Regions from separate parts of the Alkalimarinus coralli genome, predicted to be linked through region 1. Evidence: predicted binding sites of a transcription regulator. Region 1 holds the regulator's gene; the other holds the start of a gene.
The links. Region 1 encodes FliA, which starts transcription of late flagellar genes. Its sites were predicted from a motif close to CTAAAGNTNNNNNNNNNNNNGCCGATA; they were not measured.
Positions count from the first base shown of each region.

Region 1 (5,556 bases):
CTCAACGGGGGGTTCGTTCATGTCGGGAGCTGTCTCTGTGGCTGGAGCCTCAGATGCTCGCTCGCCTTCAGTTTCAGGAACGGCAAGCCTTGCCAGCGCTTGAATCAAAGCGGGGTCTGCGGGAACCAGCTCTTCCCGATTTCTGCACTGTTCGAACATTTCATTAACGGCATCTAACGCCTGCAGTACCACGTCCATCAATTCGGCAGTAACTGTACGCTTACCATTTCGAAGAATATCGAAGACGTTCTCTGCCACATGGCAGCACTCAACTAACGCATCAAGCTGTAGAAAACCAGCTCCGCCCTTCACCGTGTGGAACCCACGAAATATCGCGTTAAGCAAATCCGTATCATCCGGATTCTGCTCCAAATCCACCAGTTGTTCTGACAGAAGCTCGAGAATTTCACCTGACTCGACTAAAAAGTCCTGGAGAATCTCTTCATCCGCTTCAAACCCCATGCAAGCACTCCTCAAAAACCTAGACTGGAGAGTAAATCATCCACATCATCCTGACTCGAAACCACATCGACACGTTCTTCCGCGTTCATCTGAGGCCCCTCACCACGTTCAATATTCTTTTCTTTTTCTTGTTCTAATCCTTCGTGAACGGTACCTGTAATCTGATCTACCTTACCGGCCATAGCCACTAGGCTTACTAGGTTTTCCTCCACCTCCTGCACCAACCCTGTCACTCTCTTAATGACTTGACCGGTGAGATCCTGAAAATCTTGTGCTAACAATATGTCGGACAAATTACGATAAACTTTATCCGATTGATTGCTTAATTTATCAAGAAACAAGTCCATACGTTTATAAAGCTGACGAAACTCTTCAGGCTTCATCTCTCTGCGACGTAGTTTTGCCCAATCACCTTTTAGAATATCTGCTTCTTCCTTCATTTCCGAAGCAATAGGCATACTCTCTTCTACAAGGTCTAAGGTCTTATTTGCAGCCTTATTGGTCATGTCGACAACATAAGACAAGCGATCAGTCGCATCATCAATTTTGGAAAGCTCTTCCTGACCCGCCCCTCTTGCCGTATCAATATGAAAATTTCTAATTGATTCGTGTAAGGTTCGCGTTAACCGCCCAACTTCCTGGTAAAGACTTTGATCTCGGGTGGCATTTAAGTCTGAGATTACTTTCAACGCTTCTGAAATGTTACCGGAATCAACCAAATCTTTGAGATCAGCGGCCTGGTTTTTAAGCTGCGTTTCAAATCCTGCCATATCCTGCGAGTTTTCTTCTTTATTTGTCATGCACTAACCTGCGCTCAAGAATCGATACGCTCAAAGATTTTATCAATTTTTTCTTTCAGCACCGCCGCAGTAAACGGCTTTACAACATAACCATTTACACCCGCCTGAGCTGCAGCAACAATCTGATCCCGCTTCGCTTCAGCAGTAACCATCAGTACGGGTAAACCTTTCAGATTATCATCAGCTCTTACTGCCTTAAGCAGTTCGATACCCGTCATGCCAGGCATATTCCAATCTGTCACGAGAAAGTCATATTTACCTGTCTGAAGCATTGGCAATGCAGTATTCCCGTCATCCGCTTCATCAGCGTTTGTAAAGCCCAGATCTCTTAACAGGTTTTTTATAATTCTCCTCATAGTCGAAAAATCATCAACTACCAGGATTTTCATATTTTTATCCAAGTCGACCTCCAAAATGCCGAAGCTGGAACCCTTAACAAGCCAGAACTCGATTCAGGCTCATGGTATGAATGTAAGTCTAGCTTGAGTTCGACGGGTATCCAGTTTTTTTTAATGTTAAGCAAAATAACTGCTATCATTTTTCTAAAAAATTCAAGCAGCTATAAGCATGTCAATTTTAGTGCCACTCTATTAACCTAGATCTTAAGCGCAATGCTGCCTGACTGTGTATTTGGCTAACTCGTGATTCACTCACTGAAAGCACCGCCCCAATCTCTTTAAGGTTTAGCTCTTCATCATAGTAGAGCGATAGCACTAATCGTTCTCGTTCGGGTAGTGAGGCTATTGCTTGCACCAACCCCTCTTTAAACGCGTCATCTTGCAATTCTGAATAAGGCGTTTCAGAGGATGCAGCCAACTGATCAACAGCCCCCTCTCCCCCTTCCAGAATTTCTTCAAAGCTAAATAGCTTTCCACTGGCACTATCCTTAATACAGGCATAATACTCGTCTAAGTCCATGTCGAGCTCTGCCGCTACCTCATGATCTTTTGCATCACGACCTTCACGGTCTTCAACCGCTTTGATCGCTTCAGATATCTTACGGGTATTTCTGTGAACAGACCGGGGAACCCAGTCTCCTTTGCGAATTTCGTCCATCATGGCACCACGAATTCGAATCCCGGCGTAGGTTTCGAACGATGCCCCTTTTGATGGCTCATATTTTTTAGAGGCTTCTAACAGCCCCATCATACCGGACTGGATCAGGTCATCCACCTGCACGCTTGCCGGAAGCCTTGCCATCAGATGATAAGCGATACGCTTCACCAGTGGCGCGTGCTGCCGAACCAGACTATCAGCCCGTTCAATATTCGAATCACTATACATCATTTGGCCGTGTACCAATGCCATAAATTAATAATTTACGCCTGCACCAAACGCTCAACAAAAAACTCCAAGTGCCCTCTCGGTGACGAAGGCAAAGGCCAGCTATCCGCTTTTTGCGCTAACGACTTATAGGCTAGTGAAGCTTTTGCACGAGGGTAAGCATCCAATACAGCCCGCTGACGTTGAACTGATTTTTTAACTGCCTCATCGAATGGAATGCTACCAACGTATTGAAGGGCAACATCAAGAAAACGATCTGTTACTTTAACGAGTTTTGAATAAAGGTGACGGCCTTCCTGCTGTGTTTTGACCATATTAGCCAACACTCTAAAGCGATGAATTCCGTAATCTCTGTTTAGTAATTTAATAAGCGCATAGGAGTCGGTAATTGAAGTCGGTTCATCAACCACCACCACAACGATTTCCTGTGCGGCCCTCAAAAAGCTAACCACACTGTCAGATATACCTGCGGCTGTATCCACAACCAATACATCCAAATCGCCTGAGATTTCGCTAAACGCATTAATCAAGCCAGCATGCTCCAAGGGGCTTAAGGAGACCATTTTTTGAGTCCCGGATGAAGCTGGGACAACTTTAATTCCCCCAGGGCCTTCGACCATCACATCTCGCAAGCCACACTCACCTGAAAGAACATCTGCTAAATTTCTGTTCGAAGTAATTCCCAAGAGAACATCAATATTTGCCAACCCCAAGTCCGCATCAAGCACCACGACTCTTCGCCCCATAGAGGAGAGCGCCAAAGCTAGGTTAATCGATACATTACTTTTGCCAATACCGCCTTTACCGCCTGTAACAGCAATAACCTGGACTGGATTTGAATTACTCATACAGGTGTTTATCCCCTATTACTGCAATTTGCTCTATTTCTACAATCTCATTTATTACTACGATCTTAGTGGCACTTACCTAAAACATAATGACTCTGTACTGTCATTCCCGCGCAGGCGGGAATCCATTTGGAACGGAGTCTATAACCCTATGGATCCCCGCGTTCGCGAGGATGACAAGCTTAAGTCAGTGCCATTCACTACGATCTCATTTATTACGACTATCTTATTGCTCTTAACGGAAAAGGCATGCTTCGGCTGAAACTATTCAGTTCTTTGTGCCGCAGCGTTATTTAACGCTTAACCGCTTTAGCTGAAATAAACTACTTTTATTGTTATCACAAACGAAGCGATATATGTTTTCTCAATCGGCCAATTCGATCAAAAAACAGACATTTTATTCACTTAGATAGCTATAAAACAACTAAACTTTTCATCAGTTTAGCAGAGGATACTGTTTTATGTTCTTAATTTCAGGCTGTGTTGCCAAAATACATTGAAGTTAGCTCATTGGCGCGCCCGGTATTATGTATCCGGCCTTGCGTATTAGACAATAACTCTGCTTCAAATTTTTCCTGCTCTTTAAATAACGTAATCGCTTTGCTAACAATGATATGCGCTTTTGCCAAATGAATATCATCGGGTATTTTTTGCCCATCAGTCACATAAGCGACCGATAAACCGCTTAAGTAAAGGAAACTAATTACCTCACCCAGGCTAACAGCCTCGTCCAACTTAGTAACCAGGCACCCTGCCAATCCGACCATCTTATAATAATGGTAGGTGGATTTCATAATCTGGGTTTGTGTTATTGCCGACAGAACCAGATAACTTTGAATATCGAATTTTGAATTACGCAACTCATGCAGCTGCTCAGCCCAATCAGGGTCTTGGTGGTTAAGCCCGGCAGTATCGATAAGTACTAACTTCTTATCCTGTAGCGACTCCAGCACATCGTCCAGCGGGTTTTGTTCATCCACGACTCTAACAGGGATATTTAAAATACGACCAAAGACCATTAGCTGCTCATGCGCGGCTATTCTATATCGATCAGTGGTGATTAACGCAATTGAGTCAGCCCCATGCTCCAACACATACCGCGCAGCCATCTTGCCAATTGTTGTGGTCTTACCTGCACCTGTCTGTCCAACCAATGCATAAATGCCTCCCCGGTCAGTTAGCTCGGCATCTTCAACCGCCAACACATGGGATAACTCAGCCAGAACCCGATTCCAGGCTTGACTGATATCGGTTCCATTTTTTACCCCCGGCAACAGCGCATCGATTAAAGAGCGCTCAACCCCCATACGGCAAAGCCTGTCTGAAATATTATTCTTAACAATTGAACGATCAGCATCACTTTCGACTGGCGCTTCATTGCTGCTCTGAATTTGCTGATTAAGCAGCCCTTTAAGATGGCTTAACTCAGCCTTCATCTGCTCAAGTTCTGAGGGCGCTGCAGCTTCGCCTGCTTTTTCTGAAGTAATTGCTTGAACAGGCTGTACAGGTTCATCACTACCTGCGCGCCTATTTCTAACACCATTTATTTTTTCGCGCGCCCGCTCCATCTCTTCCTGTAATCGAACATGGCGCTCTGCTTGCATTCGGCCAACCTGAGTCGGTGAAGGGGCCTTATCTTGCCCTTCTATTGTCTCAACCTGACTCATTGCTAGCTGCTCATCATAGTCCAGTGCAGTTACTATCTCGACGCCACCACCCACTTTTTGGTTTGAAAGAATAACCGCATCTGCCCCCATCTCCTCACGAACCATGCGCAAGGCTTCTTGCATAGTTGCGGCAAAAAAACGTTTTACTTTCATGGCGTCTCTCCTAAATTCTTTCAGTTGTCCGCAATTATTCGGCGACAACACGATCGTCTGACATATTAATTGACGGCGCTTTTTGTTTTTGATGAAAACGCGTCAAATTACTGACCTACGGTTGCGACAATTGTTATTTGCTTATTATCAGGCACTTCCTGATAAGAGAGCACATGCAACCGCTCAATACCAAACCTTACAAACTTCGCTAGCACGGGCCTCAATGGCGCTGAAACCAGTAGTATTGGTGGCTTACCCATCACCTCCTGGCGCTGAGCGGCATCGTTCAATGACCGTTGTAATTTTTCTATCATTCTCGGTTCAAGAACGAGCCCTACATCA
Region 1 covers NZ_CP096016.1:1,084,925-1,090,480, reverse strand. The annotation lists gene MY523_RS04840 (chemotaxis protein CheA) at 1-462, opposite strand, end outside; gene MY523_RS04835 (protein phosphatase CheZ) at 474-1,262, opposite strand; gene cheY (chemotaxis response regulator CheY) at 1,277-1,663, opposite strand; gene MY523_RS04825 (RNA polymerase sigma factor FliA) at 1,839-2,570, opposite strand; gene MY523_RS04820 (MinD/ParA family protein) at 2,582-3,394, opposite strand; gene flhF (flagellar biosynthesis GTPase FlhF) at 3,868-5,214, opposite strand; gene flhA (flagellar biosynthesis protein FlhA) at 5,322-5,556, opposite strand, start outside.

Region 2 (5,556 bases), 1.6 Mb from region 1:
TTAGACGTGACTCAACCGGTTTCCACAGTGCCGATTGTCCTTGATTCAATCATAGAGTAATTGGCAGAGGGGTCTTAAATCATTGCGAATTGGGTCAATTTGGAGACTGTAGGGTCAAAAACAGCTAGCCGTGGGGACTTTTGAGGGAGGCGGGTGGTATTGGGAGGGCGCAACATTAAATTTCAGGCATAAAAAAAGGCTGCCAATGGCAGCCTTAAAGCAAGGTAAGTATTTACCCTCTTGCGAGAGTAAAAACGGACTAGTTCAGAGACACTAATCAACGAGGACTATTGTGCCTATTTGCCAATGGTTACTGAAGGTCAATTTATGACAATAAATCGGTCATAAAGGGACATTGTCAAACGATCAATAATAGAATGGTGGATTTCAGCGAGAAATATGAGAGTGGTAATATTATGATATATAAGGGAAACAAGGGGGAATCCCCCCCTTAATGCTTAGATTTGAATCTATCAGTATAGGTCTGACCGGTGAGTCTACTTGGCCAGAATTTGGTCGAGTGCGCGACTGAGGTGCTCCACAGTGCGGTCGATATTATGCAGTTTGTCGAGACCAAATAGGCCTAATCTAAAGGTTTTAAAATCTTCGGGCTCATCACACTGTAGCGGCACACCGGCTGCGATCTGCAAGCCGAGTTCGAGAAACTTCTTGCCATTTTGCATTGCGGCATCTTGGGTATAACTGACGACAACGCCCGGAGCCTGAAACCCTTCAGCGGCAACGCTTTTGATGCCCTTTTCTGCTAACAACGCTCTAACCCGGTCACCCAGCTCTTGTTGTTCAGCTCGTACTTTTTCGAAGCCGTATGCCTGGGTCTCTTTCATGGTGTCACGAAAGGTGGTTAATGCATCGGTTGGCATCGTTGCGTGATAAGCATGGCCACCATTTTCGTAGGCTTCCATAATCTGTAACCATTTCTTCAAGTCACAGGCAAAACTGCTGCTGGTGGTGTTTTCTATCTCTTGTCTTGCGTTGGCGCTTAGCATCACCAGTGCGCTACAGGGGGATGAACTCCAGCCTTTTTGTGGCGCGCTGATCAGAATATCGACGCCCGTTTTCTCCATATCGACCCATAGCGTACCTGAGGCAACGCAGTCCAGCACAAATAGCCCTCCGACCGAATGGACGGCTTCTGCGATAGCGGTGATATAGTCTTCAGGGAGGATAATTCCTGACGCTGTTTCGACATGAGGGGCGAACACAATCTCAGGCTTTTCAGATTTAATGGTTGCCACCACCTCCTCGACAGGGGCTGGAGCGAAAGGGGCGTCACTGGTATCAGACGTTTTGCGCGCCTTAAGTACCACTGACTCTTTGGCGATATTGCCCATTTCCAGAATTTGTGTCCAACGATAGCTAAACCAGCCATTGCGAATAATCAGGCACTTTTTATTATTGGCAAACTGCCGGGCTACCGACTCCATACCATAAGTGCCACCACCCGGAACGACCACCACTGCTTCTGCTTTATAGACACTTTTAAGGGTGCTTGATATGTCGTTCATCACTCCTTGAAAGGCTTTCGACATATGGTTCAATGAGCGGTCGGTAAATACAACTGAATACTCTAGAAGTCCGTCAGGGTCGACATTGGGTAATAACGCAGGCATTTTTTGTCCTTATTCAATACTGATAATAATTATCAAACGTCTCTATCAAGATGCAGCTTGTTGCCCAAAAGCATATCCCCATTAAATAATCAAAACAATCTCCCGGCTGTGTTTTTATCTCTAATAATGGTCATTCATATATTGTGGCACTTTTTAAGTTTAATGGGAGTGCTATTCGGGTTCGGAAGCGAGTGCAAAAACTGCTACTATCCCGTGCAGATTTATGTGCTAACGTTTGGGTATTTAGCTGCTGCAGGTTGACCCTTTGAAGGCGTTATGGCCTTAAGTTTTGCCATGGTTAGTTTAAACTGGAGATAAGATGAAAGAGTTAATTCTGGGAGGCGCGCGCTCAGGCAAAAGCCGCCTGGCTGAACAGCGAGCGAAAGCAACCCGGCAAGATGTTCTCTATATCGCGACCGCCCAGGCGTTTGATCGTGAAATGGATGAGCGAATTGCTCGGCACCAGGGTGACCGCCCCGCTCACTGGGGGACTGTCGAAGAGCCTGTTTATCTTGCGCGGGCGCTACAGAGTCATGCTGCTGAGAATCGCACTATTCTGGTTGACTGCCTGACCCTTTGGTTAAGTAATCTGTTGTGCATGGATGACTCAGTACTGTTTGGTAAAGAGAAACAAAGTTTATTAGACTGCGTTTTTTCGCTACCGGGCCATGTAATATTGGTGAGTAACGAAGTGGGCCAGGGGGTTATTCCTGATAATGCACTCGCCCGCCGTTTTGTTGATGAGGCAGGGTGGTTACATCAGGCGTTAGCGGCCCAATGTGATCAGGTTACGTTTGTGACTGCGGGTATTGCCCAGCAACTTAAACCTTAACTCACTTCGCGCCTTGTTGGCCGCGAGATATATGACGTCAAATCTAAATAAAACATAATGAGAATTAACTATGCCACATTGGTTTGAAGCGCCACTGGTTGAAATTGATTTATTTTCAAGAGAGAAAGCAGAACTCAGGCAGAGTACGCTGACCAAACCTCCGGGTTCGTTAGGGCGTCTTGAGCAACTGGCAGTGTTGTTTGCCGGCTGGCAGGGTAAGGTAATACCGGAGCTCGTCGCAAAGAAAACATCAATCGCTATATTTGCGGCGGATCATGGTGTGGCAGAAGAGGGGGTATCTGCTTTTCCTCAGGCAGTCACCGTTGAAATGGTGAAAAATTTTGCCCGTGGAGGGGCTGCGATTAGCGTGCTGGCGGCTCAACTGGGCGCTGACCTGCATATTGTTAATGCGGGTACGGCCAACTCAGTAGCGGGAGTTGGTGGCGTTGTTAATAATCCTGTCGCGTGTGGCACTGCTAACTTCGCTAAACAACCGGCGATGACGAAGCAGCAGTGCCTGGATGCGCTAGCTATTGGCCAGCAGGTTATCAATGAGGTGATTGCTCAAGATACCCGGTTATTTATCGGGGGAGAGATGGGGATTGCCAATACAACGTCGGCAACCGCTGTTTGTTGTGCTTTACTCAATAGACCGGTAGATGATTTAGTGGGCGCAGGTACCGGGTTGGGTAACCAGGCAATTAAACACAAGGCAGACGTGATTAGTGCGGCGTTAAAAAAACATGCTCCCTCTCCGCAGCCGCTTGATGTTTTATGTGCGGTAGGCGGATTTGAGATTGCAGCACTGGCCGGGGCTTATATTGCGGCAGCACAGCAAGGTATTCCTTCGCTGGTTGATGGCTTTATCGCGACAGCCGCTGCATTGGTTGCTTGCAGGTTAAGGCCAGAATTAAAAGGTTGGTTACTGTTCTCGCATCAGTCGGCTGAAAAGGGCCACCGGCTGGTTTTAGAGCAATTAGAGGTTAGCCCGTTACTGTCTTTGGGTATGAGGCTTGGGGAAGGGAGTGGCGCTGCGGTCTGTCTGCCGATTATAGATTCGGCACTGGCCCTGCATGCCAGCATGGCCACATTTGAAGAAGCAGAGGTGCAGGCAGGCTAAAGATGCTGACAGGTTAAAGGTGCAGGCAGGTTAAACATGCTAGTGCTTGGCTTTTTCAGTGAAGCCGTTGAATGTGAGTAGGATTATTGACCGAACCGGGCAAACATAGGTGTGAGCCCTGGAGTTATTAACATAAGTTGAGCAGTAAATGAGCAGTTATAAAGAAACCATTATTGATTTGTTACGTCATGGTGAACCGGTTGGCGGTCGATTGCTGAGAGGCAGCCAGGACGACCCACTGACAGAAGAAGGCTGGAACCAGATGCGTGCCTCTGTTGGAGACCACCGGCCATGGCAACAAATAATAAGCTCGCCTCTCAGGCGTTGTTCGGAGTTTGCCAGGCAGTTGGCAGATAATCGAAATACGCCCTACAAGGAGGTCGCAGGGTTTCAGGAGATTGGGTTTGGCTGCTGGGAAGGGATGAGTCCAGAGCAGATTATGGCGGCATACCCTGGTGAGCTTGAAGCCTACTGGCGAGACCCTACTCAGTTCTCGCCTCCTGAAGGTGAAACATTAGACGCGTTTATGCAGCGTATTGCGGATCATTGGCGTGGCATGCTGACTGATCATCAAGGGCAGCATGTGTTACTGGTGTGTCATGGTGGGGTTATCAGAGCCATCATTAACCAGATTCTTGAAATGCCCCTGAATGCCTTATGGCGGGTGGAAGTGCCATACGCCAACATTAGCAGAATACGCATCACGCATTTTGATGATTTCCCCGCAACATCTAATTTGGTCTTCCATCAGCCTCGCCTGTAAGCGAGGCATTTCTTCTTAAGACCCCTATTGCTGTATGTTTCAGCTACTCCCTATTTTAATTGCGGCAGCTATGTTTTGCGTAAATGATAAATAGAACTAAATTTTATTAGATCTATTATTGAAATTAGGTGGCTTATTCTAGAATAATTATCTTAAATTAGAGTAATTACTTTATTAATTTGTATAATTTGACTGTTATTCGGCCAAATATGTACTTGAGTTCAATAAATTGAGGTTGTAATCTGCTCTTGTCGGTCATCTTAGGATAAGGCGATTATGATTTTTATGACGGTTAAGGTTGTTGTTGATGAAGTCAGTGTATCACGCTGCGGACGCTATACTACTCGCCCATTATGGCGAGATCTTGTATGAGTTAGCGATTGAGCAAGGGGCTGACCCTGAGTTGCTATTGGAAAATACAGGAATAAGGGAAAGTGTTTTACGCAACCCGGAAGCGACCTTGAATTATGAACAGTTTACTGAGCTGGCAAACAATGCTTTGCGCCTCACAAACAACCCTGCTTTGGGTCTCTATTATGGCACCCGCTTAAAATTCACAACCCATGGTGCGATGGGGCAGGCATCTATTAGTAGTGATAACCTGAGTGAAGCAATATCTTCAATTATTAAGTATTACCGAACCCGCTTTGCCTTTATTGAGATGTCATTTTTCATTGATGGAAACGACGCGGTTATTCAATTGGATGAAAATCTGGGCTTGGGAGTGCTGAAATCATTCTTGATAGAAGCCTTGTTCGTCTCAATTCTCGATGTCAGCAAGTTCCTGTTTGGCCCCACACTGGTTAGAACAGGAAGCTGTCGGGTCAGCTATTCGCCTCCAAGCTATATTGACCAGTATTTCAACTTTTTCGTTGGCAGTGAAAAGTCAGATGCAGAGTTTGCCGAGCAGAAGTTAAAAGAGATGATTACCTTTAACTCCCCCTCCAATCAGCTTCGTTTTGACAAACAGTATTTAACGTTGCCTATGGTCTTGGCTAACTCGGTGGCAAGGCGGTTGGCTGAGCAGAAGTGTGAAGAGCAACTGAAGGCTGTTGATGATATTGACTCCATTGTCGCCAAGGTTAGGCGGTGCCTGCAGTCTGACCCTGACAGCATTCCCACCATGGATGAGGTCTCTGAACGACTTCATATGACATCACGAACCCTTCGTCGGCAGTTGCAGTCGTTTGGCACCAGCTTTCAGGATTTA
Region 2 covers NZ_CP096016.1:4,351,570-4,357,125, forward strand. The annotation lists gene MY523_RS19660 (aminotransferase class V-fold PLP-dependent enzyme) at 498-1,631, opposite strand; gene cobU (bifunctional adenosylcobinamide kinase/adenosylcobinamide-phosphate guanylyltransferase) at 1,951-2,463, shown strand; gene cobT (nicotinate-nucleotide--dimethylbenzimidazole phosphoribosyltransferase) at 2,534-3,583, shown strand; gene MY523_RS19675 (histidine phosphatase family protein) at 3,732-4,346, shown strand; gene MY523_RS19680 (AraC family transcriptional regulator) at 4,654-5,556, shown strand, end outside.
Region 2: cobU (bifunctional adenosylcobinamide kinase/adenosylcobinamide-phosphate guanylyltransferase) is a predicted target of FliA. The motif match lies at 1,882-1,908, and genes of this name have one in related genera.